Regions from separate parts of the Shewanella sp. MF05913 genome, predicted to be linked through region 1. Evidence: predicted binding sites of a transcription regulator. Region 1 holds the regulator's gene; the other holds the start of a gene.
The links. Region 1 encodes sigma-54, which starts transcription at its own class of promoters, with help from an activator protein. Its sites were predicted from a motif close to GTTGGCACGNNNNTNGNNT; they were not measured.
Positions count from the first base shown of each region.

Region 2: a site for sigma-54 is predicted at 2,437-2,455, ahead of AC19MV_RS13960 (DUF3192 domain-containing protein). Genes of this name have one in related genera too.

Region 1 is NZ_JCAYNT010000002.1:518,523-522,308, forward strand. Features, by position in the region: gene lptB (LPS export ABC transporter ATP-binding protein) at 1-544, shown strand, start outside; gene AC19MV_RS05725 (RNA polymerase factor sigma-54) at 953-2,437, shown strand; gene hpf (ribosome hibernation promoting factor) at 2,462-2,749, shown strand; gene ptsN (PTS IIA-like nitrogen regulatory protein PtsN) at 2,752-3,195, shown strand; gene rapZ (RNase adapter RapZ) at 3,192-3,786, shown strand, end outside.
Region 2 is NZ_JCAYNT010000011.1:118,196-121,981, forward strand. Features, by position in the region: gene AC19MV_RS13945 (DEAD/DEAH box helicase) at 1-1,217, opposite strand, end outside; gene AC19MV_RS13950 (Zn-ribbon-containing protein) at 1,226-1,999, opposite strand; gene AC19MV_RS13955 (hypothetical protein) at 2,003-2,347, opposite strand; gene AC19MV_RS13960 (DUF3192 domain-containing protein) at 2,507-2,890, shown strand; gene AC19MV_RS13965 (DUF2789 domain-containing protein) at 2,927-3,157, opposite strand; gene AC19MV_RS13970 (GNAT family N-acetyltransferase) at 3,621-3,786, shown strand, end outside.

The DNA.
Region 1 (3,786 bases):
AATTGATAATGACGACCTCACCGCTGACCCAATGCACCTTAGAGCCCGTAAAGGGATTGGCTATTTACCACAAGAAGCCAGTATTTTTCGAAAACTCACCGTGCACGACAATATCATGGCGGTGTTACAAACCCGCAAAGAACTCAGTAATGAAGAACGTATTGAACAGCTCCAGCATTTATTGGAAGAGTTTCACATTACTCACATTCGCGACAGCCAAGGCATGTCATTGTCTGGCGGTGAACGCCGTCGAGTCGAAATTGCCCGAGCACTCGCTGCTAACCCTAAATTCATTTTGCTTGATGAACCTTTTGCGGGTGTTGATCCGATTTCGGTTATCGACATTAAAAAAATTATCCAACAGCTAAAAAGTCGTGGATTAGGCGTACTGATTACCGACCATAATGTTCGCGAAACACTCGATGTATGTGAAAGAGCTTACATCGTAAGCCAAGGTAATTTAATTGCCGAAGGTACGCCTGAAGAGATCTTGAGCAATCAACAAGTTCGAGCTGTGTACTTAGGTGAACAATTCAAGCTATAGTTAGGTTATATACCCAAACAACCTGAAGATACTCGATTTCAGCAAGAATTTACACGCGTTTAGGCAAGGCATTGATTGCGGTTAATGGTCGTTCCCTTTCCAAAATCAATAACACAGCATGAACGCGTGTAAAACTTGCCCCTTGGGAGTTTCACCGTGTTCCCACTACGTTGTTGCGTTAATTTATAAGGTGCCTACATTACCGCATTAACGCGCCTAGTATTGAAAACACGGTGAAGCTCTGAAACACGTATCTTCAAGTTGATTGGGTATCCGCCTTTTAGCCTATCTAATTCATTCCATTGAACGATACCTAAATTGCGTGAAATGTCATTGACGTACGTGACACCCCATTACAGTTTTTCGAGATTGTTATTTTTATGGAAATCATCTAGGGATAAGCGGTAAATGAAAGCGTCACTCCAACTTAAAATGGGTCAGCATCTCACTATGACCCCTCAATTGCAGCAAGCCATCCGCTTGCTGCAATTATCTTCATTGGAGCTACAGCAAGAAATCCAACAGGCGCTGGACTCAAATCCATTGCTTGAAATAGAAGATGAATTTTCTCAAGCTAAAGATCCCTTAAAAGAAAGTCGCGATCAATCAGACACAGACTTCAGTGACAACAGTAATGTGAGTGTCGAAAAAGATACTTCAACCATCGATACCACAGAATCCATCAGTAAAGAAACCATGGACGACATGCCCATGGACACAACCTGGGATGAAGTCTATACCGCCTCACCGATGTCAGGGTCTGGTAGTGCCAGCATGCGTGACGATGATATGCCTTTTCAAGGGGAAACCACCGAAGGCTTATATGAACATTTAGAGTGGCAAAAAAACTTAACGCCATTTTCAGACACCGACCTTGCCATCGCAACAGCCATCATTGACGCAATAGATGAACGCGGCTATCTAACCCAAAGCACTGAAGAAATACTAGAAGCTATGGGCGATGAAAATGTTGAGCTTGATGAGGTTCAAGCGGTGTTAAAGCGAATTCAACATTTTGACCCCGTAGGTGTTGCTGCACGTGACCTTAGTGAATGTTTACTCATTCAACTGTCACAATATGCAGACTCAACTCCGCACATTGAAAATGCGCGAATGCTCATCAAAGATTATTTGGATTTAATCGCTGGGCGTGACTTTAGATTATTAATGCGTAAAACGCGTTTAAAAGAAGATGAGTTACGTGATGCCATTACCTTAATTCAATCTCTTAATCCGCGTCCTGGCTTATTGATTACTGCCGTCGATGACGAATACGTAATCCCTGATGTCACAGTATTTAAAAAGAATGGCCGTTGGGTTGTTGAACTCAATCCAGATAACATGCCTAAAATAGGTGTTAATCAGCAATATGCTGCAATGGCTCGCAGCAGTAAAAACCCATCTGATACTCAGTTTATACGAGGTCATTTGCAAGAAGCTAAATGGTTTATCAAAAGCATTGAAAGCCGTAACGATACCCTGTTAAAAGTAGCCAATTGCATTGTGCAATTCCAACAAGGTTTTTTCGAATATGGCGAAGAAGCCATGAAACCTATGGTATTAAATGACATTGCTGAAGCCGTAGAAATGCATGAATCGACCATTTCGCGCGTGACCACTCAAAAATACATGCACACCCCACGAGGGTTGTTTGAATTAAAATACTTTTTCTCTAGCCATGTCAGCACTGATGATGGCGGAGAGTGCTCATCGACAGCAATCCGCGCATTTATTAAAAAGTTGGTTGCTGCAGAAAACCAGAAAAAGCCGCTTAGCGACAGCAAAATGGCTCAACTATTGGCCGAACAGGGCATAAACGTTGCTCGTCGTACGATTGCAAAATACCGTGAGGCAATGATGATACCGCCCTCAAACCAACGTAAGAGTTTATAAATCACTCAACAATGGAGAAGTGTAATGCAGATCAATTTATCAGGGCATCATGTTGAAATAACCGAATCTTTACGTGAATACGTTCAGGAAAAGTTTTCAAAGCTTGAACGACACTTCGATCAGATCAATAATGTTCACGTTGTACTCAACGTAGAAAAATTACAACAAAAAGCAGAAGCTAAAGTCAGCCTAAAGGGCGGAGAAATTTTTGCAATGTCAGAACATACAGACATGTATGCAGCAATAGACGCCCTGATAGATAAGCTCGATCGTCAGGTAATTAAACACAAAGAGAAGTATACAAAACACTAACGATGGAACTTTGTACCATCCTGCAGCCGGAATGCACCACCTGTGCCACACCGGGCAGTAAGAAAAAGGTACTGGAACTTATCAGCGATTTAGTCGCTGCCCAGTACCCGACCCTGTCTTCGCAAGAGGTGTTTGAAAGCCTTATCGCAAGAGAAAAAATGGGTAGCACAGGTATAGGTAATGGTATTGCAATACCTCATGGCCGATTAACGACAATCGATCACCCTATTGCGATCTTTGTAAAATGCGAAGAACCCATTTCGTTCGATGCCATCGATAAACAACCTGTCGATATCTTATTTGCATTATTAGTTCCTGCAGATCAGTGCCAACAACACTTAAGCACCTTATCTTCGATGGCCCAAAAACTCAGCGACAAACAAGTACTAAAACAGCTGCGTAAAATCCACGATTCTACAGAACTCTATCAGGTAATTACGGCATGAAACTTGTTATCGTATCAGGACGGTCAGGCTCAGGTAAATCAGTAGCATTAAGAGTACTAGAAGACCTAGGCTATTACTGTGTTGATAACCTGCCATTGCCGCTAATTGGCACCTTATTGGCTCAGTTAAAAGGCAGTAATGACCTCGTAGCGATTAGTGTTGATGTGCGCAATATTGCCGAACAAGGCAAAGTGCTTCAAGAACAACTTGAAATACTGCAACCTGATACCGAAATTACCAGTTTTTTCTTAAACTCTAGCGACAAAGTTTTACTTAAACGCTACAGCGAAACCCGCAGATTACACCCGCTATCTAAAAACCATATTTCATTACAAGAAGCGATTAAATTAGAAGGCCGCTTACTCGAACCTATCGCCAAAATGGTTGATCACTATGTCGATACATCGGCACTCAATATTTACGAGCTAAGCGATCAAGTAAGACAAATATTGCTTGGCAGTGTTGATAAAGAGTTAGTGATTAATTTTGAATCGTTTGGCTTTAAACACGGTATGCCGACCGAAGCAGACTTTATGTTCGACGTGCGCTTTTTACCTAACCCGCACTGGGAAATAGAATTAAGACCATTAA
Region 2 (3,786 bases), on a different contig from region 1:
GTGGATTGTCGAGCTTGTAGTTGATGGAGGCGCAACCCTCGGCGAATAGACTTGCGACTGAACGCCATAAAACGTTTTTCCAGTTTTACCAGTAACCGTTGCAACTTATTCAGTTCGTCTTCACATGCTTGCGGGCTTTGACTTAAGTCATCGGTAAAATATCCCGCGAGTAAGTCTGCGGTATAGTCTTTTAATTGTTTTAAAAATGCTTTTTGTCCTGCACGAATTGACACTTCGCCCAAGTTAAAATTACGAGCCAATTTATCAGCAACCACATCAAGGGCGACATCATTATTGGCCACAATAAGCACCGACTCTCCGCGTGCCATATGTTCGGCAGCAACTGCCGCTATGGTGTAGCTTTTACCCGTTCCTGGCGGCCCCGATACGCAGCCTAAATCGGCATTGGCAGCGATATGAATCACTTTCTTTTGTGGCGTAGATAATAATCCGGGTAAAAAATCATATTTTAGCGTGGGTTCTCTGAGCTTTACAGCCTGATTTGCAAACGTATGGTTAAACAGCTTACAAATGGGGGCTGATTGTTCATTAGCGCTAATGATACTTTCTAATTCGTGAAGTACGCCGCGACTGCTCGATGACCGCTCCACAAAAAGTAGCATCGAAATAGGCAGTAGGCGGGGTACTTTTTGGGTTAACGCTTTTTTAATGTCTTGGTGTTTGGCAAGTGTTGGATAATTCAGTAATTCAAGTGAATGGATATCAATGTGATTACGGCTAAAGTATGAGGTCCAAAAAGACGGTGAATGTATGTCTTCATTGATGAGATCTTCTGAAAGCGCATTGTCTTCTGGCAGCAATTGTTGCAGCAGGGCTTCATTGATTTCAGTGTCTTCAGTTTGGGCCGAAAAATAGAAGTTATTGTTTTCTTGCTCAATGGTGGCTTCGTTAAACAGCAGTGGTGATACAACTGTTTTGAGCTCACCTTTAATCGTCACTTTACCGACAAATAAGAATCGTGCATACAGCAGTATTCTTTCCCTTTGATACATTGCAACTCGTTTAAGCATGGGCTCGGCAAATTCTTGCGGGATGGGTAAGCGAGGTAAAAAACCTGTGCCTAATTCATCTTGCCCTTCAAGAATGAAACGATCTTCTTGTTTAAACTTGTTCACATTCCAAAGATTGATAGAGGCGCTATCTTCTTTATAACAATCTTTGTAGTAGGAAATAATCTGCTGATAACTCAATGGCACAATTCCATTTATTGATGATCCCAAGATAAGTTAGACACAATACGGCAAGGCTCGCACCTAAAGTGAAACATGTCTAATAACGGTTGTTCGAGCTTCCATTCATGTGAGCCGCAGCGCGGGCAAGGGCGGGTTAATTCTGCTTGTAATGATTCGCCGCCCACGCGATATAAATAATAATAAGTGGGTATCTTAGTTAGGTATTCTATCCGCCCACGTAAATCCCAACCCCGTCTAAACAGGTCACTGTCTGCCCGAGTGATTTCATCTAATGCCGCGAATTCTGCTTTGGTGGCTGCAGCCATTTGCAGTTCATCGCAGGCTTGCCATTCTGTTTGCCATTTTATGATGCGCTTATGATCACCATTAAACGTTGCAGGCAGTTGATAAAGCGGGATAGGTAATAAGTTGTCACCATTGCGCAGTGGCGAGCACATGTGAACATAACTGGTATACAACAGTTGCCATGAAGGTGCGTCAGTGTTGCTGACTTCTGAGTTAATGTCTTGGCCTATCAATTTTTCTCTTGGTGCCAATAATTTAGCTGCAGTTAACCCCGCTAACGTCACTTTTACCCAAGGGCTATTATAACGATTCGATAAGCTGGTTTTTTCAGGTAACAACAAGCGAACTCTAAATTCACCATCGTTAAAAGCCACTGCAAACTCGCGTCCTAAAATTTGACCATTGGCGCGTAGGGCTTCTAATAATCCATTAATGGCTTTTTCTGCTGCATCAATAGTGGTGTCGGCAAAGCATTCAAAGCGAAGTTCTGTAACAAACATGGATTACGGTGCCTTATTTTCAGTGATGGTTACGACTTGTTGTTCTAATTCGCAGACTCTGTTAGTGAGTAAATCGATATGCTGTTGCATGGCGTCTATTTGTAATTGCAGCTTAGCGATAGGGTCTGCTGGTACGGTAGAGGATTGATCTTGTGCCGGGATATCGGCTAATTCAGGTAAGTTTTGCCATTCTGATTTCGGCAATGCTTTAAATTGCTGCAAGCCTTGGATCAATATCGGCATTGCAAAGCGATTGCCTAAACGACTTTTGATTAACGCTAAACTTGGAGTATGGCCATTGTTTGCTATCACTTTTGCAGCAGCAAGCACTTGTTCAATTGGACTCATTGTTGGTTAAATTCCTTCATTATATGTAGCAATATTCACTAATTAATTTTTTATTACATTAGAAATCATTTTAAATCAGTGTATTAGGTTTTGGCATGATTTTAGCTACAAGGATCTGTAATAACAATGCGGATTATATTTTAACAAAAAGGATGCAACATGAAATCAAAACTTATTGCGGCAAGTGTCGTAGCGCTAATGTCAGTAGGATTAAGCGGCTGTGTGATTAGCGTAGGCGATCATGAATCAGGTAAAAGCCACGAGTATTGGGAAAAACAACAAGATAAAAATCGTGCTTTATTGGCTAACCTTGCACTCGGCATGACCAGCGAGCAAGTGGTGACATTAATGGGCACTGCCGATTTTAGTGAAGCATATTCAAAAAACAATTCAGCCAATACAGACCAGGCAATAAAAGTCTTATTTTATCGCACTCAATGGGCTAAAGGTGACGGTAAAACCACTAAAGATGAGTGCACCCCAATAGTCTTTAGAGACAATACCTTAGTTGGCTGGGGTGACACTGCTTTAGGGCAAATTTAAGCTGGTTTGAATCGGTCTGTTATTGTAAGAGTTCGGTTAACCTCTCATCATTACGTCCAATTGGTCGATAACTTCAGACCATTGGGCGTCTTCCATTAAGGCTTCTTTTATAAATGCCCGTTGACTTTGATTCCAACATTGGGCGTCAATCAACAGGGTGTGTGCGGCTAATTTGTTTCGGCTAACAAACTCATTAATATCTTGCTGTGAGTGCGCTAATCCGAGCTGCTGGAATAAGTGGCTTAAATCATTTTCTGTCGTATCCATTGAGACAACTCCTTTATATGACCCGTTAGAATTTCCAGTATTAATCTTCGATACCCAAATTGCAAAGAACTAATCAATAAAGCTATTTATTGATTATATACCCAATCAACTTGAAGATACGTGTTTCAGAGCTTCACTGTGTTTTCAATACTAGACACCTTATAAATTAGCGCAACAACGCTCTTTATTCAATAATCAGGGGGACACGGTGAAGCTCCCAAAGGGCAAGTTTGACACGCGTTTATGCTGCGTTATTGATTTTGGAAAGGGAATGACCATTACCCACAATCAATGCCTTGCCTAAACGCGTGTCAATTCTTGCTGAAATCGAACACCTTCAGGTTGTTTGGATATAAAAGTAAACCGTATTTGTTGATTGTTTCAATCTTGTTAACTTGCTAAGTTATTCACTTGTTAACTGAACAAGTTAAGCAAATGAGTCATCAAACAAGGAATAACAATAATGGATAACCCTACCTTGGAAACCCTACGTGCAGTGTATTTAACAGCTGAAGACTTACGTGTGGCGGCGTCAATTTTGTATAACGCATACCATGACGACCCCTATTTTATTGATGTTTTGGGGCAGCAAGATCAAGCGCAATATGAACAAAAACTGCGTGCAGCTA